Regions from separate parts of the Paenibacillus sp. J22P165 genome, predicted to be linked through region 2. Evidence: a T-box and tRNA genes for the amino acid it is inferred to sense, from the RefSeq annotation. Region 2 holds a T-box; the other holds one or more tRNA genes.
The links. The T-box of region 2 lies ahead of leuS (leucine--tRNA ligase). A T-box ahead of a tRNA ligase gene usually reads a tRNA of that ligase, here a tRNA-Leu.

Region 1: it has a tRNA-Leu gene. The T-box ahead of leuS (leucine--tRNA ligase) is inferred to sense a tRNA for this amino acid. The anticodon was not compared.

The regions. Positions count from the first base shown of each region.
Region 1 covers NZ_JCAUAP010000001.1:277,349-289,567, reverse strand. Annotated here, with positions in the region: gene AC58QM_RS01270 (response regulator) at 1-855, shown strand, start outside; gene AC58QM_RS01265 (ABC transporter substrate-binding protein) at 985-2,286, shown strand; gene AC58QM_RS01260 (carbohydrate ABC transporter permease) at 2,368-3,270, shown strand; gene AC58QM_RS01255 (carbohydrate ABC transporter permease) at 3,267-4,127, shown strand; gene AC58QM_RS01250 (glycoside hydrolase family 88 protein) at 4,195-5,349, shown strand; gene AC58QM_RS01245 (alginate O-acetyltransferase AlgX-related protein) at 6,692-8,260, opposite strand; gene AC58QM_RS01240 (MBOAT family O-acyltransferase) at 8,273-9,691, opposite strand; tRNA gene AC58QM_RS01235 (tRNA-Leu) at 11,230-11,311, opposite strand; tRNA gene AC58QM_RS01230 (tRNA-Glu) at 11,329-11,400, opposite strand; gene AC58QM_RS01225 (methyl-accepting chemotaxis protein) at 11,572-12,219, opposite strand, start outside.
Region 2 covers NZ_JCAUAP010000011.1:111,937-124,155, reverse strand. Annotated here, with positions in the region: gene AC58QM_RS26690 (transglutaminase TgpA family protein) at 1-1,874, shown strand, start outside; gene AC58QM_RS26685 (alpha/beta hydrolase) at 1,935-2,711, shown strand; gene AC58QM_RS26680 (YqeG family HAD IIIA-type phosphatase) at 2,860-3,354, shown strand; gene yqeH (ribosome biogenesis GTPase YqeH) at 3,363-4,478, shown strand; gene AC58QM_RS26670 (shikimate dehydrogenase) at 4,496-5,359, shown strand; gene yhbY (ribosome assembly RNA-binding protein YhbY) at 5,380-5,673, shown strand; gene nadD (nicotinate-nucleotide adenylyltransferase) at 5,686-6,273, shown strand; gene yqeK (bis(5'-nucleosyl)-tetraphosphatase (symmetrical) YqeK) at 6,263-6,835, shown strand; gene rsfS (ribosome silencing factor) at 6,855-7,202, shown strand; gene AC58QM_RS26645 (CvfB family protein) at 7,199-8,095, shown strand; gene AC58QM_RS26640 (class I SAM-dependent DNA methyltransferase) at 8,097-8,858, shown strand; T-box leader at 8,933-9,175, shown strand; gene leuS (leucine--tRNA ligase) at 9,257-11,716, shown strand; gene comER (late competence protein ComER) at 11,745-12,219, opposite strand, start outside.

The DNA.
Region 1 (12,219 bases), on a different contig from region 2:
GCTCTGAACCAACAGGCAGCCAACTGGAACTCCCAGCTAGATATTAAAGTTACGTACGGCATCAGTGATGTATTGTCAATCATAGATGAACTGCCCAATGGAGCTAAGGAGGCAGAGCGTGCTCTGGAAATTGGCTTCTACGAAGATGGAGGCGCGAAATTTCTTACTTCGCAGGATAGATCGAACAAGTCAACGATTACATCGTTTCCCTGGGAACCAGAGGTTCAACAAATTGCCAGCCTAATGGAGCTCGGGGATTTTAATCAGGCCAGGGATGTACTGCTGCAATTGTTGTATCGTTTGGAGATGCTTCAGGCGAGACCTGCGAACGTGAAGGATGTCTGCAAAAAAATCGTTACCCGCATGGAAGTTGCATTTCGCGACTTCGCTGAAGCCTCCTCCAACAAGACGGCCAACGGGCAAGATTTGTTTGCTGCTATCGATCTCGTTCCCACTATGAAAGATCTTATCAGGCTGCTCGCCGAAGACTTCACGGATCGAACAACTACGATTCACAATCGTAAAAGCGAGAGAAGCATTCGCATTATCGAAATCGCCAAAGACTATATTCAGCAGCACTTCCGCGAGGACTTGATGCTTCAGAGCGTTGCGGATCGGGTATGCCTGAATCCCTTCTATTTGAGTAAGCTATTCAAAGATCAGACTGGAAAAAGCTTCACGAATTTTCTCATGGAGGCTCGCATTCAGGAAGCCAAGAAACTGCTGGCAAAGCCCGAAATTAAGGTGTACGAAGTAGGCGGAATGGTTGGATATGACGAACCTGAATCGTTCAGCCGAGCCTTCAAGAAATTGGTAGGCGTGTCACCTACGGAATACAGAAAAAAGATCAAGTAAATGAACAATCAAATAATCTGTTAAGAAATCCAATATCAGATCATTCATTTGGTCTCTTGAAAACGCTTAAAATAGGGGTATCAAAGGATGCATCCTGATGAACAAGAACAGACATACAAGGAGGTCAATATGAAAAGATTGCTCACGCTCGTTTTTTCTCTCAGTCTCGTAGTGCCAGTCGTCGCATGTTCAAGCGGCAAAACCAGCACTAACACATCCCTCGCTCCCACTGCACCAGCCACTGCTGCAGCAACTGCGAAGCCGACACCCGAAGCTGCTAATTTGCAAGGCAAGATCGTATTCGGTACCCATCGTACGGATATTGCTGAAACTAAAATTAAAGCGCTTGCAGACGAGTTTATGAAAGCGAATCCAGGGGTTCAAGTTACGATTGAATCTTATAAAGATTGGAAGCAAATCTTAAAGACTCGTGCAGCAGCCAGTGAATTGCCAGATGTTACGATTGCCCTTCCCGAAATTACGAAGGCTGATCTACCTAAGTATTATATGCCATTGGACGACTTGGGCTATAACAAGGATAACCTGTGGTTTCATGCAAGCGGTTTAGGGGATGACGGGAAGCTGTATAAAGTCAACTCCGGCGCGGCATATCTAGGTGTTGTATATAGCAAGACAGCATTCCAGGCGGCTGGGATCACGAAAACACCAACAACCACAGAAGAGTTGTTCGCTGCCTTCCAAAAGCTGAAGGACAAAAACATTATTCCTCTGGGGACAGGTTTTAAAGACGCATTTACACTTGATCCTTACTTCTTCCAATACACACATGTGAGTACAGGCAACGCGAACTGGAGAAACGACTTGATTGCCAAAGCCGGAGACTTGTTCAACAGCGAATTTTTGAAAGGTTTCAACTTGGCAAGGGATGCTTATCAGAAAGGATTTACAGAACCTGATCTCATGTCGGCGAACTGGGAACAGACCAAGAAGGATCTTGCGGCAGGCAAAGTCGGTATGATGTTTATGGCGGATTGGCTCGTTCCACAGTTGATCGACTTAGGTGCTAAAGCGGATGCGGTCAGTATGTTTCCACACCCGGGGTCAAAAGCCGTTTATGTCGGACCGGACAAACCATTCGTCGTATCTAAGAACACGAAATATCCGGAAGCCAGCAAAGCATTTGTCAAATTTATGCTCACCAACAGCCGTTATGCACAAGCAAGTGGTGTGAACTCATCCATCAAAGCAGATAAAGCCGTTATTCCGGGAGTAGATGAATTGCTGGCATCCAAACTGCCTATCATTGAAGACACAGCTGTTGATATTAAATTCCAAGACACTTTGAATAAATCCCAAATCAATCTGTCCCAGGTCGTTCAAGAGTTTATGCTAAGCAAAAATACAGATGACGTCGTGAAAAAGTACAATGAGAAATGGCAAAAAGCGCGCATGGAAGTTTTAGGAAAATAACATGATTGCACACTTCAGAAGATGGGTTCAACTCGGATCCATCTTCTGTTTCAAAATCTGGATATAAAGAAGGATGGAGTTATGAGAGAGAACACCTTCAGAAGGGTACGCAGATACGACTATCAGAAAGGTTTGACCATACTGGCGTTTTTGGTCTTGCCGGTCCTGCTCCTGATAACTTTTACGTACCTGCCTGCCCTTAAACTGTTTCAAATGAGCTTCTCGAAATGGGACGGCATATCCCCCGATATGCCCTTTGTCGGGTTCAGAAACTACATGGATGTATTCGAGGATACCGATGTTTGGATTGCGGTGAAAAACAACGGAGCCTATATTGTGGCTATGCTTGTTCAGAATGTGATTGGTTTGTATTTTGCCATTATCCTCAGCACCAAGATGAGAGGAAAAAATTTCTTTCGTTCCGTTCTGTTCATGCCGAACATTCTGAACGGCATCGCGATCGCATTCATGTTCAATTATTTATACAACTACACCAACAGTCCACTAAACGCTGCGCTGAAGTGGATCGGCATGAACCCAGTGCACTGGCTGCCAGAGAATTATTTAATCAACTTCTCCCTTGCCTTCATCGGCACATGGATGTTCACGGGTTGGTGTATGGTCGTCTATCTGGCCGGGTTACAGTCCATTCCGAAGGACGTATATGAAGCAGCCAGTATCGATGGAGCCAGCTTTCATCAGATGATTCGCTATATGATTATTCCTAATATTATAACTGTGTTTGAGCTTAATCTGTTCCTCGGAATTAACGGAGCACTGCAAGCCTACTTCCAACCTTTTGTCCTGACAAAGGGTGGTCCTTACGGCCTGAGCGACACTTTCGTCTCCAAATCCTTGGCCATCGCATTCGAATTCAGCAATTATGGTAAAGCAGCTGCAATGGCTGTAGTCATGCTGATCATTGTATCTATTGTGGTTGGTCTGCAAAGAATCTGGTTATCGAAACGAGAGCGGCAGATATGAAATCCCAATCAACCGACATCGGACTAGAGATAAGCCACCCTCTTCTGAAGCTGTTCAATTATGCTATGGCTTTGATCGGGGTAGCCATTATTATGTTGCCGCTCTTCATCATCCTAAACGTCTCGTTGAAAACCAGTGAGGAGTATGGGCTGAAAGGCTTTATGGCTTTACCTGACAATCTGTTTAACTTCGATAACTACATAAAGGCAATCAAGCAAGGCAAAATGCTATCTGCTTTCGTGAATTCCTCAGCCCAAGTTGCGGTAGGTGTAACCGGAAGCGTATTCCTTGGTTCCATGGCCTCGTATGTCCTGAACCGTTTTGACTTCCGCTTTAAGAAAATCATCATTACGGCATTCGTCGCTTCCGTCCTGATTCCTCATGTGCTGACATCCGTGTCGACATTCATGGTCATCAAATCCTTGGGATTGTTCAATACAAGAGAGGCCGGTTTTCTACTGTATACAGGCGCGGATGTCGTTGGCATTTATATTTTCCTTCAGTTCCTGGAAAAGATCCCGAAGCATATGGACGAGAGCGCGAAGATTGATGGAGCGTCCTACTTCCGCATTTACTGGTCCGTCATTCTGCCTCAGATGATGCCCGGTATCGCGACGGTCATTATTCTGAAGACGATTTCTATCTATAACGACTTCCTGAATCCGTATTTGTTTATGCCGAAGAGCTCTCTGCGAACCGTCACCGTCGCTCTTAACTCTTTTTCCAGCGAAAATGCGACCGATTGGCCAGTCATGTCAGCTGCCATTGTAACAGTCCTCATTCCCACTTTACTGCTCTATCTCTTCCTGCAGCGGTTCATTATTTCCGGCGTATCCGATGGATCGATGAAAGGTTAAGTGTCCCGGAGTCAGGAAAACAGAGGAAAGCAATAGCCTCAAGATAAATTTGGAGGAAAAAACGAAAATGAAATTCAACGAGTTGATTCCAGATAAAAAAGTGATCACAGCAGAAATTGAAGCCATTATTCATAAAATTGATACCAATATGCTTACCTTTCAAACCAGATTCCCCCATAAATCAGCCACTGGCAATTACTCAGATTTACTTAATGCTGATGGGAACTGGACCGGCTCTTTTTGGACGGGAATGGTACTGCTCGCCTATGTGTATACAGAGGATAAGAAATACATGAATTATCTACTGAATTATATGCCTGTATTTCGTCAAAGACTAGAAACCGGCTATAAAGACCATGATCTGGGCTTTTTGTATCAGCTGTACGCCACTGCCTTGTATAAAATCACAGGAAATGAAGAGGCCAAGATCTTGGCCGTGCAAGCCGGGGATGAGCTTCTGAAAAGATATAATCCCCTAGGAAAATTTATACGCGCTTGGGAAAGACTCGAAGTAGAAGATCGCAAAGGAAAGCTCATCATGGATTGTATGATGAATCTCCCTCTACTCTACTGCGCTTCGGAAATTTCAGGGAAAAATAAATATTTCCAGGCCGCCGAGGGGCACGCAGCTACCACAAGTCAATATTGTATACGCAAAGATTATTCAACGTACCATACTTATGATTTTAATCCCTATACCGGTGAGCCTGTCGGGGGCTTCACTGAAGGAGGCTACTCCGACGAGTCGGCTTGGTCAAGAGGCCAGGCCTGGGGAATCTACGGTTTTGCCCTTTCCTATGAGCATACTGGCTTAGGTAAGTACTTAACAGCTGCAGAAAACCTTGCCGACTATTACCTAGATAACTTGCCGCAAGATTTAATCCCTTATTGGGATTTCAAGCTTCCCGACTTTACGGATGCAGTGAAGGATGCTTCAGCTGCATCTATCGCTGCTAGCGGAATGCTGGATATAGCAGCCTTGGAGCCTGAAGCCGAAAAAGCCCGATTCTATGAAGCTTCTGCCTACAAAATTTTGGAATCCTTGAGAACCAACTATTCAAAAGCTATGGATCCATCGGTAGAGGGCATTTTGCAAAATTGCTATGTAAGAGATCCAAAATTGGGGGTCATGCACAGCTATACCATATGGGGAGACTATTATTATCTGGAACTTCTAATGAAATCAGTAGGCATTAACCCTAAATTGTGGACTTTAAAGTAATAGAGGCAAAGTCAATGTAACCTGCGCTTCTCGGTTTTCCAGAAGCGGTACCGACCTATCGAATGGTTCATTCGATAGGTTTTTTTGATTACAGACAACTTGCCCATCATTAAGTATTGGCCTAAATCAAGTTAACGTGGTAACGTGGCCCTCACGTCGCCGAGTTGGAAAGCAGAGCTGCTACGGATATTTAAAAAAGTTCAATCGCGCTTAAATATTTCGTCAACAAGGATGATTTATGAAGCTGTACTACCGAATTCTTTCCAACCATAAAAAACAAAAAAATCCTTGAGAATCAAGGATTTTTGCTTGTAAAACTGGGATGCGGCGGAGGGATTTGAACCCTCATATCTTGTGAGCGCCCCCCCTGCCGTTCCACCACGACCGCTTACTGCCATAAGGCTTAATATAAGGTTGACCACTTACTTTTCAGTTCATTAAACCAGATTATATAGTGGTTCTCATGCTATGTAAAGTGTTCACTAAAATATAAAGATAGTGTGTTTCAACGAATGATTTGATCTTATTAGTTGATGATGCTTCACTGTTTTTACTTTGACACGCTATACTAGTTAAACAGGTAAAAAAGTGGAGTTGCTATATATCCAGATGATAGTCACCATAATAACTACTGTATTTTATTTGTATTTTTTACCGTTTCTGCTTCAATAGTTCGTGCAGTCCCCCCCACACAAAGCACAACATGCCCAAAGTTATCTCAATTAGCTAATACATCGCCACAAGACAAGGAATTGAACTGACCTCTGATGGTCTTTCTGTAAGGTCTGCACACAGAACAATAATCCATATAAGAAAAGGCTTTTCAGTATGATATTCTTGGGATACTGTGTGCAGTCACTTAATCAAAAGAAAAAGTGTGACCAAATATGTTGACCATTACTTCATTAAGAAATATCTAAATTAAAAAAAGAAAGAGCTGAATCTATTTCAACATCTATTCACAAGGTTCATCTACTGAACCGAGTATGAATTTTTCTATTCTGTTTAGAAAATCATTGAGTCTAATGACAAAATGATTCCCAAAAGTTTCATTCACTTCATTTCCTCATTTGAAATATCCAAGAATCTATAATAATCATAAACCTTATCTATTCGCTTTGTTCCTACTGGAGTAAGAAAATCAGCCACAACTGGAAAATCAAAGATATTATTATCTTCCCTATGTTCCTTTGTCTGAGAAACTACATTATTAGTTGAACCATAGAATTCATTTCTTGCTGAAACACTCAGCATCTTATTGAAATTCAATACTTATTCTATGGAAAACATTACTCTGTAAAATAATACCGAGCTCTTTTCATTTTTACTCCAAACACAAAATTTATTGTGTTACGATTTTGTATACACTAGGCTCATAGCTATATTTCCCATCTTTAGAAACTACTATAACAGATATTTCTTCTGCCTTTAAAACTTCATCTTTATTTAACACTGCACTAAAGCCTGATTTAAGATACTTTGGATTATTGAAGTATTTAACAACAGTTTCATTCGAAATGTTAGATTTGCTTTGATAAAATTTATCTCCAACTTTAATTATAACCTCTGAAGTTTCGGAGTTAGATAAGTTATCCACAGCCCATCCACTTAAATTAACTTCATTGCTGTCATTGTTAACATATAGTTGTGTGGTATAAATTTGATTACCATTAAATTTATCAATGAACATTGAAGGTTTTTTGTTATTACTTATAGGAATATTTTTTGTATATACTTCTGATTTAATGAATTTCGAATGTTCTAAGAATCCATCATTTTGTAATCTATAATTAAAAGCTCTATCTACAGATTCATATATTACCAAGTCTGGTTTAACCTTATTAATAACATCTTCATTTAAATAATTAGAACGAACAACGATTACATTTTTAAAGTTTTCCCCCAAATATTGTGGCATAAAACCATAGAAAAATGAATCACAAACAAGTAATAATGTACCTTTTGCTTTTTCATTCGAATAAAATTGTATTCCACCTTTAGTGAAAAATTGATCCACTTGTTGCTGACTATATATATAATTTTTTAAATCAGGATTTTCTACTTCTTTAACATTTGGATTTTCGACCTCGAGGGTTGGTACAGTCTCATTTCCTACCAAATTATAACCAATCATCTTAGCATAATCAAACTGATTTGTCACATCAACTTCTTTAGTATATAACTTAACGTCATAAAAATATTTTTTATCTTTTATAACATCTTTAATTAGTCCGTAAGTTAAATAAACAGAATAATCCGTCCAATGTGAATCTGTCTTTTTATACATTTGTTTATTTGGTTTCAGCTCGATAATTTTTGCTTTTGGATTAATATAATCAAAATCACTTGGTAGTTCTTTACCCAGTTTATCGACTGGAGTTTCAATCATACTTGGCTTAAGACCTTTTATGTACTCTGGGTAGACGCTAACTTTACCAGGAGCGCCAACAAAAATATAATCGATACCCTTAGAGCTTAAATAGTTCTTTACATTTTCTTGAATTTTCGAAATTTTTTTATACCCAACATCATCAATAGGATACTTATTAATAGCAATTGTCAAATTATTGATCCAATTACCTCCAGCACCCATTTCTTTGTAGAAATACCATCCATCTTTACCAATAGCAACTGAGTTTGTTGGTGATGTATTAAAAATATTAAAAGACATTTCAGCATGTAGCTTTAATAAAACATTTCTAAATCCAATATTGTCATTAATCCATGTCTCGAAGCCACTTAAAAAGTGTGTATTTATTTTACCAGTATTAGTTTCAAATAAAACAGGGAAATTTGCAAGAACTTTATTCTCACCTTTTGATACTGCGCCTTGTATCCTATTAGAAAATAATAGTGGTAAAGATATAAATAAAATAAAAATAATTATAATAATAACGCTTATTTTTTTCATCACTTGTACTCCTTAAAATCTAAAATAAATAAATGGACTATATGTAGAACTCATAACATACATAATAGCAATAATAAATAAACAAAATAAGCTGAAATTATAAATCACAAATCTTGTGTTTTTATTTTTTATAAAACCAAAAGATAAAAGTTTATTTTTAATAGGAAATGAGAATATAACACCAAGTAAAAATATAAATAAATATTCTGGTTGCATATACCAAAGAATATTAATATTTGAAATTGTTGCTTGTCCTAGTCCAAACATTGCCTTTAAATATCCAATTGCATATGTTAGATCAGTTGATCTAAAAAATACCCAACCAATTATAACAACTATAATTGTATAAAACCATTTTATAGGTGCAGGGATTTTAATATTAATTTTAAATTGTTTAAATATTCTTTCGATAATCAAGAAAACACCATAATACAAGCCCCAAACTATAAAATTCCACGATGCACCATGCCAAAGACCAGTAACCAAAAAAACAACGATTAAGTTAAAATATATATTACCTTTTCTGTTACCACCTAATGGTATGTAAAGATAATCCCTAAACCAACTAGAAAGCGAGATATGCCACCTTCTCCAGAATTCAGTTATAGATTTTGAGATATAAGGATAATTAAAGTTTTCTAAAAATTCAAAGCCAAACATCTTGCCAAGTCCAATAGCCATATCGGAATAACCACTAAAATCAAAATAAATTTGCAACGTGTAGCATATAATGCCCACCCATGCTATAGCTACTGTATGACTACTAGGGTCTAACCCAAAAATTTGGTCTGCAACATAAGCCATATTATCAGCTACTATTACCTTTTTAGCTAACCCAAAAATAAATCTATGTATACCTTCAACAAATCTATCAGAAGTGCATTCTCTATGATCTATTTGGTCATTTACATCTTTAAATCGTACTATTGGCCCTGCAATAAGATGTGGAAAAAAGGAAAAATTAATTGCTAAGTTGATAATATTTTTTTGCACTTTAATTTTCCCCATATATACATCTAAACTATATGATAAACCTTGAAAAGTATAAAAAGAAATTCCAATAGGAAGTATAATATTCTTTAATGGTATAGATGTGTTGAAAATACTATTAATAGTATGCAAAGTAAAGTCGAAATATTTAAAATAAAACAACAATAAAAGGTTTAAAAAAACTATTAAAAATAATACTACCCTTCTATACCCTTTCAACTCTTCTTTTACATTTGTAATATAATTAATTAATAAACTAAAAGAATAATTTATTAAGATTGATATACACATTATAATCAAATATTTCGGACCACCGAACGAATAAAATAAAAAACTTACTAATGCTAAGTAAATGTTTCTATATTCCTTATTACATACATAATATAACAATAAAACAATTGGTAAAAACCAAAATATAAATATTATTGATGAAAAAACCATTAAATTATCCTCTTTTCATGATAGTTTAGAATTTAATAAGTAAAAGCAATTTTACTCTTTGCTAAATAACCTTCGTTAATTACTATAATACACATGTGTTGTAATAAATCTAAATAAAGAAAATTTTGAGAACCTTTGTCGAAGGCAAAACAACTAAGAAAGACATACAACCTTTAGAGAGAAAATGACCATGACCACTGTTACAGAGGAATAAGTATAAGAAAAACAGATAGTTAGAGTCAAATTAGAACAAACAAAGTAAGAACCCTTACACAGTAAGGGTTCTTAGCATTTCAAAGCTGTAATACAGTCAGCGAGATTTGAACCCGCACAAGATGGTGTGCCTGCCATTCCACCACTACCGCTTACTGCAATAAGGCTTAACATAAGGTTGACACTTACTTTTCAGTTCATTAAACCAAATTATATAGTGGTTCCCCTACTATGTAAAGTGTTCACTTAAATTATTATGGTAGTGTGTTTCAGCAACGCTTTGTTCTTATTAGTTGATGTCGCTTCACTGTTTATCACACTATACTATCCTAGTTCAACGGGTAAAAAAGTGGTGTTGCTATATGTGTAGATAATATTCACCCTCACTGTTAAAAAGATGGGGGACTGTTGTTTTTCTTTATTAATGTAAAATTAAACAGTATAAGCCGATTCGTTAGTTAAAACAACTGGAGGATAAGAAAAGTACCCTCGTGATATTCATTTTCCCCCTCTACTGGGAAGCATAACCATGAGGTGATTCATGAGAATGGTTTGATCGCTATTGCTTTGGATTATTACCCTTATTTACAATAGCTGTTTCAATTATAACTTTCCGGATACCATTCGCTAATCGTGCAACTTGAAAGCTTTAAAGCGATATTTTCCAGAAGTAGCTTATCATGATGCAAGATGTAAACTTGACCTTTTACATTTTCAGCGTTGTTACGCTGATTACTCTGCTTAATCCCCTGCGAAAAATTCAGTAAGCATGTCCACCAATTCAACAGCTTCGATGCGATTATCATTGCACCTTCTAACATTGTCATACTTTGTACGTCAATATCATCTAAGACTTCGCCAACTTGCTCGTAAATGGCTTCACCTTGGCAATTTAATTATTTTCGTTCTTATGCAAGATACCGTAAATTGCTACAATATCGCAGTCTTTGAACTTGTTACTTCCTTTAATTGCTCCATAATGCGCTAACAGGACTTGCTCCTTTCGATGTATTCATGCAGATGCCCTTCAATTTCTTCTTCATTGCTAAAAAATCTAGGTATATAAACCTTACTATTTATCAGTTCTCCAAATATTTGAAACTAATTCAATGTCATAAGATAAGTTCTAATCGTTCTAGGTGATGAGTTCTTGTATTCTCGGTCATCTTTAAACTCTTAGATAGCAAACTTTAGCAACAAAAAAAACCACTCCCAAATCAGAATTTTGACGTTCTGAAAAGTAAGTGGTCTAAGGTATAGGAAAAATGTTCAAGTAAGTACACTATCTAAATTTACCTTATAAAACCTGAAAATCAATACTGGGATGCGGTCGGGGGGATTTGAACCCCCACGCCTTGTGAGCGCCACCCCCTCAAGATGGTGTGTCTGCCGTTCCACCACGACCGCATGAGAGAATAAAACAATGACCCGTAGGGGACTCGAACCCCTGTTACCTCCGTGAAAGGGAGGTGTCTTAACCACTTGACCAACGGGCCATAAAATCGTCAATTGAACATTTCAGCCCGTTAAGGACGACAATTGTTATTATAAAGGATTCTTCCTTCTTTGACAAGCCTAATTCTTGGAAATAAAGCCAGTTAAAGCGGATAAGTTAGGAGTTCCCATGCCCTCGCTACAAAAAGGATGAGAACCCCCTACTCCACACTTTATTTGATTTTGAAATAAGACACAGATTCGTTCAAGGTGTCGACAACAGACTTCAACTGTTCCGACGCAGCAGCGATATTCTGCATCATGGCAAGCTGCTCTTCTGTTGCTGCTGCTACGGACTGAGACCGCACGAGAATTTGTGATGAGCTTGAAGCTGACTGATCCATGGTCGCCGAAATTTCTTCCGAGCTAGCCGACATTTGTTGTGTGATGGCCGAGGTCTCGTGAATCTGCGTGACAATATGCGTCACAGATTGCATGATCGTATCAAAGCTCTGGTTCACTTCCTGCATCATTTGCGAGCCTGTGCTCGCTTCCTGCTTCGTCGCATTCATCGAGTGTGATACGCTCTCAATCTCGACTCGCGTCTCGTGAATTAACTGATTGATCCCGTCAGCAGATTCGATGGATTGTGAGGCCAGTTTGCGGATTTCTTGCGCAACGACATTAAAACCTTTGCCATGCTCCCCGGCTCTAGCTGCCTCAATGGAAGCATTCAACGACAAGAGATTGGTCTGATTCGCGAAGCTCGTAATGCTTGATGCAATCTGTCCTATCTCATCAGACTTCCGAGTTAGCGATTGTACCGTCATAGACAACTGCTCGACTGAGCTCAACATATTTACAATTTGATGTTGCAGCTT
Region 2 (12,219 bases):
TAAGTGCTTGGATTATTTATTTATTCGCGATGTGGTCTGTGCAATCGAGATTTCGCATTGTCGTCCTTATTTTTGTAAGTATTTTGTTTTTTGCCGTTCGTGATTCGTTCAGTATGATTTTCCTATGGCCTCAAGTGGCTATGATTCTGCTTTGTGGCTTTTTGCTTCTTATCGTGAGACATTTCTCACAGTTGAAGAAGAAAGCGCCAGATGTGTGGGAAACCATTTCTGACTACCCGTCATCATTCGCTGTTCCTATCTTTGTTTTGATTGTTATCATTGCTTTAGCAGGCATATTTGCTCCAACGGTAAATCCAATTCTTACGGATCCTTATACAGCCTGGAAAGTGAGTCGTGGTGAACCGGTGCCATTGCTTGGCAAAGGGGTTAGCATTGCATCCTCAACGGCGGATGCTTCATCAGGCTACAGCCGAGATGATAGCCGGCTCGGTGGCGGCTTTCGGTTTGATTACACACCTGTGATGACCGTTGAATCCAGCAAAAGAACTTATTTCCGTGGTGAAACACGCTCGATGTATAACGGGAAAGGTTGGGAGCTTGGAGCAACTGAGAAGAGATTGCCCATGTTTCGGGTGAATTTAAATCCGTTACCCCTAGATGCACGCTTTAACGTATCGCAATTGAAAACAACCGAAGTGACTCAAAGCGTTGTGATGGATCGAGAAGAGGTATTTCCAGTCTTATTCGGTGGCTATGCCATTCAGAAAATTGTAGGAATTAACCAAGGTGAGAACCAATTCCAACGAATTATTTGGTCACCTCGTCAATCAGAGCTTCGTTTCACGGGAAGAACCAATTATCCCAAAGATTATTCGATTGTTACCCAAGAGCCGATTCTAGAGGAAGATCTATTACGCAAAACAGAGCAAGACTTCGTTAACAAGCCGGAATGGGCAGAGTACTTGCAAGTTCCTGCTGATTTGCCTGAACGAGTGAAGCAGTTAGCGCTTGATATTACGAAAAATGCAACGAATCCTTACGATAAAGCGAAATCGATTGAGAAGTATTTGTCGGAGAATTTCCCTTATACGAATACACCGGACGAAACGAAGGGGAAAAGCAAGGACTTTGTGGATCGTTTCCTTTTCGAGGTGAAGCAAGGGTATTGTGATTATTACTCCACGGCTATGGCCGTACTCACACGTTCGATTGGTTTGCCTACGCGTTGGGTGAAAGGTTATTCCTCCGGAGCTTCATCCATTACGGATGAGATTCGTGAGCAGGGAATCTTGAGTCTACTTGGTACAACGATTGATACAGATGGTGCGGGCACCTATACGATTCGCAACTCGGATGCGCACTCCTGGGTCGAAGTGTACTTTGAAGGATTTGGTTGGATATCTTTCGAGCCGACCTCTGGCTTTGCTTTGCCGAATGTATTTCCAGAAGCGACACCAGTACCGGAAGACGTAACAACGGACACAGAAACGACGACAACGCCAGAAGAAACGACGACAACACCTAGCTTCACATGGCTTTGGTTAACACTAAGCAGTGTAGTGGTTGCAGGACTTCTAGCTGTTGCTGTATTCTTCTTACTTCGAAGTGAAGCATGGCATAACTGGCGCGCGCGTAGGAAACAACTGCAAGTCGTAAACTTCAATCAGAAAATTGTTGTTGAGTTTGAAAGAATGCTTCGTTCTTCTCGTCGCAAAGGCTATATGCGATATGAGTATGAAACGGTGCGTGAAGCAACAACCAGGTGGTCCTCGCAGAGTAAATGGTTAAAGAAAGAGCTTGACGCGTTGATTGAACTATTTGAACGTGCGAAATACAGTCAATTAGCTGTAACGGAAGGCGAGTATCAACAAGCAAATCAATTAATTTTACGTGTAAAAGAACAAATGAAATAGTTAAATGAAGCCACTCTCCATCCATGGAGGGTGGCTTCCTATGAGAGGAGATTTATTCAAATGGCTTTTATCGATTGTCATTTTCATTCAGAATCCCTTGGTGTTGCAGCTTCCATGCATGTTATATTACCTCAAGTCGCCAAAAGTCAAATCGGATTGACCTCACGTGCTTACGGTGGGAAGCATCCGACATTACTTTTGTTGCATGGCTTGTCCGATGACCATACGATTTGGATGCGAAGAACCTCCATTGAGCGGTATGCGTCTCAGCTCGGAATTGCCGTCATTATGCCGGCTGTGAATCGCAGCTTTTATGCGGATATGGTATCAGGACCAAAGTATTGGGAGTTTATTAGTGAGGAATTACCCGTACTTGCAAGATCATTCTTCCCATTAGCAGAAGAACGAGAGTTGAACTACGTGGCAGGTCTATCTATGGGCGGATACGGTGCTATGAAGCTGGCTCTCTCGCATCCGAATCGATATGCAGCAGCGGCAAGCTTGTCGGGTGCCGTTGATATCGTAGAGCGAGCGGCTGCATTTCCAGCCGACTCTCAATTAATTTTTGGCGAGCTATCGACGATTAAAAATAGTCCCAATGATTTGTTTTATCTAGCAGACCAACTCGTTGCTAGTAAACAGGATAGACCGCAACTCTACCAATGCTGTGGTACAGAAGACTTTCTGTATGCGGATAATATTCGGTTTAGAGATTATTGCCGTGCTCAGGGCTTACAAATCACCTACGAAGAAGAGTCTGCCACTCATGACTGGGGCTACTGGGACCGCAAAATTCAAAGCGTTTTAGACTGGTTGCCGTTGCCAACAAGGTCCTAGTGAGAAAAACTTCTATTGAAGTCTTTCGAGTGAAGTCTCTCGAGGATGATCGAGCGGAGGGAAAATATGTTCTTTTCTTTTTGCAACAAACGAGGCACTATGGTATAGTTTCACGTATATGTCAAGGAAGCAGTTGGAGGGAATTTGTTTGCTGAAAAAGCTTGTACCCAGACAGTCTGTTCATACGATTTACGATATTGATGCGAAACACCTGTGGGATTTCGGGATTCGCGGAATTATAACGGATCTTGATAATACACTTGTTGGTGCACGTGATCCACATGCGACGCCTGAGTTAATAGAATGGCTGAATCATTTGCAGCAGATCGGCTTCAAAGTCGTCATTGTGTCGAATAATCATCATAACCGGGTGTCGACCTTTGCAAAGCCATTGGACATTCCGTTTATTCACCGTGCCAAAAAGCCGACGAATGCTTCCTTCCATAAAGCGATGAAGCTGCTTGGGACGAATGCGCGGCAGACGACTGTTATCGGGGATCAAATGCTGACAGACGTGCTTGGCGGTAACCGAATGGGGCTATATACGATCCTCGTTCAACCCATCTCAAGAAAAGATGAAGGCTTCTTCACGAAAGTGAACCGCCAGATTGAGAAGTGGGCTCTAGCAAGGATGAAGAATTAGGAGGTTTCATGAGTACAGAAACATTACAACATTGCGCGGGTTGCGGCATTGCGCTGCAAACAGAAGACAAAACGAAACTGGGCTATATTCCAGAGGCTGCCTTGGAGAAGGAGCCTTTGATTTGCCAGCGTTGCTACCGGATTAAGCATTATAATGAATCTTCAAGTATTACCCTTCAACAGGACGACTTCTTGAAATTATTAGGACATGTTGGTCAAACGAAGGCGTTAGTCGTGAAAATCGTGGATATTTTTGATTTTGAAGGCAGCATGATTAGCTCGCTTGCACGATTTATTGGGAATAACCCGGTTTTGCTCGTTGTTAACAAGATCGATTTATTACCTAAAGTGACGAATGCGAACAAGATCATCAACTGGGTTCAGCGCAGAGTAAAGGAAGAAAACCTGAAGGTTGTTGATATCGTGCTTTGCAGCGCGAAGAAAAACATTGGTTTCGACCGCGTTATCTCAGCTGTGCAAGAATACCGCGGTAATATGGACGTATACGTGGTTGGTGCTACAAACGTAGGGAAGTCGACGTTAATCAATCGCTTGATCAGTGATTATAGTGATTTGGAAGCTGAATTGACGACGTCGCAATATCCGGGAACTACGCTTGATTTGGTCAAAATTCCACTTGATGATGGCAAGTTCATTATTGATACACCTGGAATTGTGTACAAGCATCGATTGACTGAGGTTGTGAAGAAGCGTGATTTAACGCCGCTAATGCCAGATAAACCGCTTAAACCGATGGTATTTCAACTAAACGAGGCGCAGACCTTATTTTTTGGTGCGTTAGTTCGGTTTGATTTTATTCAAGGTGAGCATCAATCTTTCACTTGTTACACGTCGAATGCGATTCAGATTCATCGCACGAAGCTTGATCGAGCGGATAGCTTGTATGAAGAACATAAAGGTGTCATGCTAACGCCTCCGGCGCAGGCTGATCTTGAAGAGCTTCCGAAGTTGGTTAAGCATCCGCTGCACATTCCGAAGGGGAAACAAATGGATGTGTTGATCTCTGGTTTAGGTTGGATTAAAGTGAATAGCTTAGCAGGTGCGGGGCTTGCGGTTCATGCACCGAAGGGGATTAAAGTCATTACGCGGGAGTCGTTGATTTAGGGGGCATAGGGGAGATCATGGAGAAACTTGTGACGGGGATCGATAGTCATACGGTATTATATGGGGTATTCGGGGATCCGATTCGGCATTCCCGTTCTCCGATCATGTTGAATCGCGCTTTTCAGGAAGCGGGGATCAATGGCGTTTATGCAGCTTTTCACGTTAAGCCAGATGGTCTTGGAGACGCAGTTCGGGGAATTAAAGCTCTAGGCTATCGTGGAGTGAATGTAACCATTCCACATAAAGTGGATGTGATGAATTACCTCGATGAGATCGATGAGGGTGCTATGATCGTTGGTGCTGTTAATACCATTGTGAATGAGAATGGCAAACTCAAAGGTTTTAATACGGATGGGATTGGCTATGTTCGATCCTTGAAGGAAGAGACAGGAATTGAGCTCACAGGTAAACGTGTTCTTCTACTTGGTGCAGGCGGGGCGGCGAGAGGTGTTGCCTATGCTCTGGCTAAGGAAGGCGCGAGCTGTATATATATTGCGAATCGGACCAAAGAGCGAGCTGTCGAACTTGCAGCTACGATTGGTGTATTTACTGAAACCGTGGGATTAGGGTTGGATGAGCTGGAGAACGTTGTGGACCAAGTTGAATTCGTGTTGAATACGACGTCGGCTGGTATGCATCCTCATGTAGATGATCTCCCTTTACCGCTTCATCTGCTTCGACCGCATCATCTTGTAAGTGATCTCATTTATAATCCACGTATCACGAGATTTCTTCGTGAAGCGGAAGCTATTGGCGCGCGCATTCATGGCGGGTTAGGCATGTTTATTTATCAAGGCGCATACGCCTTCGAGTATTGGACGGGAACCCCTGCGCCGGTTGCGGCAATGAGACAGGTGGTAGAACAGTCATTAACTGAATAAGAATGAATAGAGGGACATCCATGTTATCAGGCAAACAGAAAAGATTTTTGCGTTCTTTAGCGCACCATGTAGATCCAATTTTTCAAGTAGGTAAAGGTGGCGTGAATGAGCATTTGATTCGTCACATCCAAGAAGCCATTGAAGTTCGCGAGTTGATCAAAATTACGGTACTCAACAACAGTGGTGAAGATCGTCAAGAAGTCGGAGCAGAATTATCTGAAAAATCCGGTGCAGAGCTAGTTCAAGTTATTGGGAAGATTGTCGTTCTTTACAAAGAATCACGTGACAATAAGAAGATTGAACTGCCGCGCTAATGAGGTGGACGTATGCTTGTCGGAATTATGGGAGGCACGTTCGATCCCATTCATACCGGTCATTTAATCGCAGCTGAACGTGCGAGGGTGGAAGGGGGCTTGGACGAGGTGTGGCTGATGCCAGCCAACGTCCCGCCGCATAAACCGAATGCCCCGAAGGGAACAAGCCAGCAGCGTTGGGAGATGGTTTGCCTTGCTGCAGAAGGCAATCCTTTTTTTCGTCCTATCGATATCGAAATTAACAAAGGCGGCGTATCTTATAGTATCGATACAATCGAGCTGTTGAAATCGCAATATCCGGACATCGCGTTCACTTATATTATTGGCGCGGATATGGTTCAGTATTTGCCGCAGTGGCATCGTATCGATGACATCGTGCGGCATATTCATTTTATTGGATTAGCTAGACCTGGTTATGAGCTGGACTTGTCACAGCTGCCCGAGCATATTCGACCCCGAGTTAAGCTAGTTCCGATGCCCCTCGTTGAAATTTCATCGACAGCTATTCGGGCGTTGAGACAGAAACAGGATCCTGTCAGGTATCTTGTGCCAGATAAGGTTGGGCAATTCATGGAGGTGAATCACTTATATGAAACGTGAAGACCTAATGGCAGCAGTGAAAGAGCAGATGCCGGAGAGACGTTGGCAGCACACGCTTGGTGTGATGGAAACGAGTGTCATGCTGGCAGAACGTTTTGGCGGTGATGCGGTCAAAGCGGATACTGCAGCAATTTTGCATGACTATTGCAAGTATTGGCCGATCGGGGAGCAAGCTAAGATTATTCGTGAGAACGATGTACCACAAGATTTATTAGCTTTCGATAAAGAGTTGTGGCATTCGCATGCAGGTGCTTTTATCGCGAAGACGCAATTTGGCATCGCTGACGAGGAGATTTTGGATGCGATTAGGTATCATACCTCGGGCCGCGAACAGATGACACAGCTCGATAAAATTGTTTGCTTGGCGGATTATATGGAGCCAGGTCGTGATTTCCCTGGTGTGGATTCGATTCGTGAGCTGGCGAAGACAAGTCTCGAACGCGCTTTGATTGCTGGATTTGATTCCACGATCAGCTTCTTGATAGCCAAAGGAAAACGCATTTATCCACTAACAATTCTAACTCGGAACGATTTATTGGAACAAATTCAAACACACACCTAATGACATGGAGGATGATTGCATGAGTAAAAACCCAGAAGAGATATTAGCATTCGTTGTTGAGGCAGCGGAGGACAAAAAAGCAGCAGATATCGTTAGTCTAAATTTGAAAGGTGTTTCCTTAATTGCTGATTATTTCGTGATTTGTCACGGGAATTCGGAAACACAAGTCCAAGCTATCGCAGGTGAGGCTCGTAAAAAAGCACACGAACATGGTGTTCATATCAGAGGCTTTGAAGGGATAGATACAGCAAGATGGGTACTGCTTGATTTAGGAGACGTTGTACTCCACGTTTTCCATCGTGATGACCGCGAATACTATAATATCGAAAGACTTTGGTCCGATGCTAAAGTTGTGGAGCGCGTATGAGAATGGAAGCAGGATCCCTTGTTACCCTCGAGGTAGCAAGGGAAGTTCCGCCTAATGGCTTTTTCCTCACGGATGGCTACCAGGATTTCCTTTTGCCTTACGCAGAAATCGTAGGCAATCGAATCAGCCCAGGAGATAAAGTGGAAGTATTCTTGTTCCACGATACCCAGGATCGAATTATGGCGACTATGAAACGTCCTTTGCTTATCATGGGTGAGGTTGGACTCTTGGAAGTCGTAGATATCCACCCGCGATTTGGCTATTTCTTAGAAATGGGATTAGGACGTCATCTACTTCTTCCATATCGACATGTTCCGGAACTTGAAGAACTTCGTCCCCAAGTAGGTGACAAAGTGTTTGCAACGCTTGCACACGATCGTCAAGGGCGATTGATTGCGAAGCTAGCACTTGAAGAAGACTTAGCTCCGCTATGCGTAAGAGCACCGTCGAGTTGGACGAACCAATGGGTGAAAGCACGCGTCTATCGGCCTTTGCAGATGGGTACTTTCGTCATTTGTGAAGCAGGTGTCTTAGGCTATGGTGTGATCGGGCTCATCATTCCGCAAGAACGGACCCGCTTACTTCGCGTTGGTGAGCAAGTCGATGTTAGGATTGCTTTCGTTCGCGAAGAAGATGGACGAGTTAACCTATCGATGAGACTTCCTAAGGAAAAAGGACGCGATGAGGATGCGGAGCGCATTCTAGAAGTGCTTCGTGAACGTCCTGGGAATGCCATGCCATTTTCAGATAAAACGCAGGCAGATATTATTAAAGATAAATTCGGCCTGAGTAAAGCGGCATTTAAACGTGCTCTAGGCAAGCTTATGAAAGATGGGCTTATCTATCAGGAAGCGGATTGGACTTATCTGAAACAAGAGGAGACGCAAGTCTGAGATGAGTTACGAGAAATTTGCCTATACGTACGATCGCTTGATGAACAGCATGCCGTATGAAGACTGGCTGCGGTTTGTGAAGGAAAGCTTTGAACGCTTTGAAGTTAAACCAACAACGCTTGTTGATCTAGGTTGCGGGACAGGCAATATATCGATTCCGTTAGCTGCTGAAGGATTGCTGGTGACGGGAATCGATCTTTCCGAGGATATGTTAGCTGTTGCCGAGCAGAAGTACAGTGAACAGCCCAGTCAGCTTCGCGGCGGTGGCATTCGTTGGATTCAGCAGGATATACGGGAATGGGAGCTTGGCGAGGAAGTCGATGTAGCCATTTCATTTTGTGATAGTGTTAATTATTTATTAGAGGAAGAGGACATCGTGGATGCTTTCCGTCAGACATGGGCGGGACTTAAGCCAGGCGGTTTGTTTCTCTTCGATGTACATACACCCCAGCAATTGTTTGCCTATGCGGAGTCTCAGCCTTTCTTTCTGAATGAGGACGATGTTGCTTACATTTGGACAAGCGAGTTAGATGAGGATCGTGTTCAGATTGAACATGATTTAACTATTTTCGTCAGAGACAGTGGTTCAAATGATAACTTCCGGCGTATTGATGAAACACATGAACAAAGAGCGTATCCCTTAGAATGGCTGGAACAGATGCTGATCGAGGTAGGCTTTCGTGAGGTACATCAAGCGGCTGACTTTACGTGGGGACAACCAACGGAGACAACGGAGCGAGCTTTCTTTATTGCGAAAAAATAATGTGGATGACGGGATTCGCCCTCGGCTTGACAGTTCGGCATTATTTTACATATAATCAAAGCTAATCAGTTGTATGGAAAGCTTAGATGAGGAATAGTACCTTGTACAGCATCTTACAGAGAGTCGGAGTTAGGGTGTGAGCCGGCAGATGTTAGTCTTGAGAACTCGCCTCGGAGCTAGAAGGTGAACCGCCTGATCCTGGATCAGTGCGCTAGCTGGATCGTCTCACCCGCGTTAAGGGGCAGAGTGAACACAGGTGAAGAACGCCTTGTGTTAACTAGGGTGGTACCACGGGAATTATACCTCTCGTCCCTAGCGATATCCGCTAGCGATGTGAGGTTTTTTTGTGCGTATTTGCATACATGAGCAATAGAGCATTTTAAGGAGGCATGGAAGGTATGACACAGGAATTGAAAGAAACGAAAGAGCAGCAAGGCTACAATCCGCAATCGATTGAACCCAAATGGCAGGCATACTGGGATGCGAAGAAAACATTTAAAGTACTAGAAAATTCGGATAAACCGAAATTTTATGCCTTGGATATGTTCCCATACCCATCAGGTGCGGGGCTACACGTAGGGCATCCAGAAGGTTATACAGCGACAGATATCGTTTCCCGTTTCAAGCGGATGAAAGGCTTTAACGTGCTTCACCCAATGGGCTGGGATGCGTTCGGACTTCCTGCGGAGCAATATGCCCTAGATACAGGGAATGACCCGCGTGAGTTCACGAAGAAAAATATTGATACGTTCCGTCGTCAAATTAAGTCACTTGGTTTCTCCTACGATTGGGATCGTGAGATTAGTACGACAGATCCGGAGTACTACAAATGGACACAATGGATTTTCATCCAGTTGTACAATAAAGGGCTTGCTTATGTCGACGAAGTGCCTGTTAACTGGTGTCCAGCTCTAGGTACGGTTCTTGCGAATGAGGAAGTTATTGACGGATTAAGCGAACGTGGTAACCATCCGGTTATTCGGAAGCCGATGCGTCAGTGGATTTTGAGAATTACAGAGTATGCAGAGCGTTTGCTTGAGGATCTTGAGGAACTGGATTGGTCCGAAAGTATTAAGGATATGCAGCGCAACTGGATTGGGAAATCAACGGGGGCAGAGGTTCAGTTCGCGATTGAAGGCCATGCGGAGAAAAGCCTAACGGTTTTCACAACGCGTCCAGATACACTTTTCGGTGCAACTTATTGTGTATTGGCGCCTGAGCATGAACTTGTTGCGCAGATTACCACAGAAGCGCAAACGGCTGCGATTAAAGAATATCAAGAGAAAGCTTCACGCAAAAGTGACTTGGAGCGTACCGATTTGGCGAAAGACAAATCAGGCGTGTTCACAGGTGCTTATGCCATCAATCCAGTGAATGACACGAAAGTGCCAATCTGGATCGCAGATTACGTGCTTGGCGGTTACGGTACAGGGGCAATCATGGCGGTACCAGGGCACGATCAACGTGACTGGGAATTTGCGAAGCAATTTGATTTGCCAATTATCGAAGTTGTGCAAGGCGGAGATGTGGAGAAAGAAGCTTACGCTGGCGATGGCAAACATGTGAACTCAGGTCCAATCGATGGATTGAACATTGAGCAAGGCATCAGCCACATGATCGCTTGGTTAGAGCAAAATGGCAAAGGCCGCGGCAAAGTAACGTATCGTTTGAGAGACTGGCTGTTCAGCCGTCAACGTTATTGGGGTGAGCCGATTCCAATTCTTCACCTTGAAGATGGCACGATGAAGCCAGTTCCAGTGGATCAATTGCCACTATTGCTTCCGCAAGTAGATGAAATTAAACCATCCGGTACAGGTGAGTCACCGCTTGCTAACGTATCTGAGTGGGTCAATACAATTGATCCAGAAACAGGTATGAAAGCTCGCCGTGAAACGAACACGATGCCGCAATGGGCGGGAAGCTGCTGGTATTACCTGCGTTTCATCGATCCAAAGAATGATCAAGCGTTCTGCTCGGATGAACTGCAAAAGCAATGGCTGCCAGTTGACCTGTATATTGGCGGAGCGGAGCACGCGGTTCTTCACTTGCTGTATGCGCGTTTCTGGCATAAAGTACTTTACGATCTTGGCTTTGTACACACGAAAGAGCCGTTCCATAAGCTTGTAAACCAAGGGATGATTCTTGGCGAGAACATGGAGAAAATGAGTAAATCTCGCGGCAATGTTGTGAATCCAGACGATATCGTGAGTGATCAAGGTGCGGATACACTTCGTATTTATGAAATGTTCATGGGGCCGTTGGAAGCGACAAAACCGTGGAATACAACAGGTGTAGATGGGATCTACCGTTTCTTGAATCGCGTATGGAGACTCTTCGTTGATGATAATGGTCAAGTGCACGCCAAAATTAGCGCGGATGAGACGCTAGGCAGCGATACATTCAAACGTACGTGGCACCGTTCCATCAAGAAGATTACGGAAGACTTCGATGCGCTTCGCTTTAACACAGCGATTAGCCAAATGATGATTTTTGTCAATGAAGCGTACAAAACAGAACGCTTGCCATTAGAAGCAGTGAAAAACTTCGTACAGATGCTTTCGCCACTAGCACCTCACTTGGCTGAAGAGCTATGGGAGAAATTAGGCGGCGTAGAATCGATTACTTACGAAGCATGGCCAGCTTATGATGAAGCATGGACTGTTGATAATGAAGTTGAAATCGTCGTGCAAATCAATGGGAAAATCGTTGAACGTGTTATGATTTCCAAAGATACAGATGAAGCAGCAATGGAAAAAATGGCTTTTGAACTCGACAAAGTCAAAGAAGCGACCGCCGGAAAGGCCGTTCGCAAATTGATTGTTGTTAAAGGTAAATTAGTCAATATCGTTGTAGGTTAAGAACGGAAAGATGCAAGCATTGGGAAGGCTACTGCTTTTGCTTTATGGTAAAAAGCTGCTCAGCCTTCTCAATGTCTTCTTCATATTTGGCATGTGTAGCACTAATCACTTGAGAGAAAACTCCGCAAAGTTCCTTTTCCAAAATACGTAAACCTTCCGCCGTTATACCTCCAGGAACCGATACCCGTTTTTGTAAACTGATGGGGTTGAAGCCTCCCGTTGTCAGCAATTTCCCAGTACCTAAAGTCATTTCACTTGCAAGCAGTGTAGCCTCTTCAGCTGAAATACCCGTTTCTTCCACCGCAGCATCAATAAAAGCTTGAATATAGCTAGCTAGAAAAGCAGGGCCGCAACTCGATAAATCAGATGAAATTCTCGTGTAATTCTCAGATACACGAATAGGTGTCGAGATATGTGTGAAAATATTTTCAAGCCATTCTTTATCTTCAGGCTGCATACGATTTCCATGAATACATAACGTAGCACCACTTAAAACGTAGTTC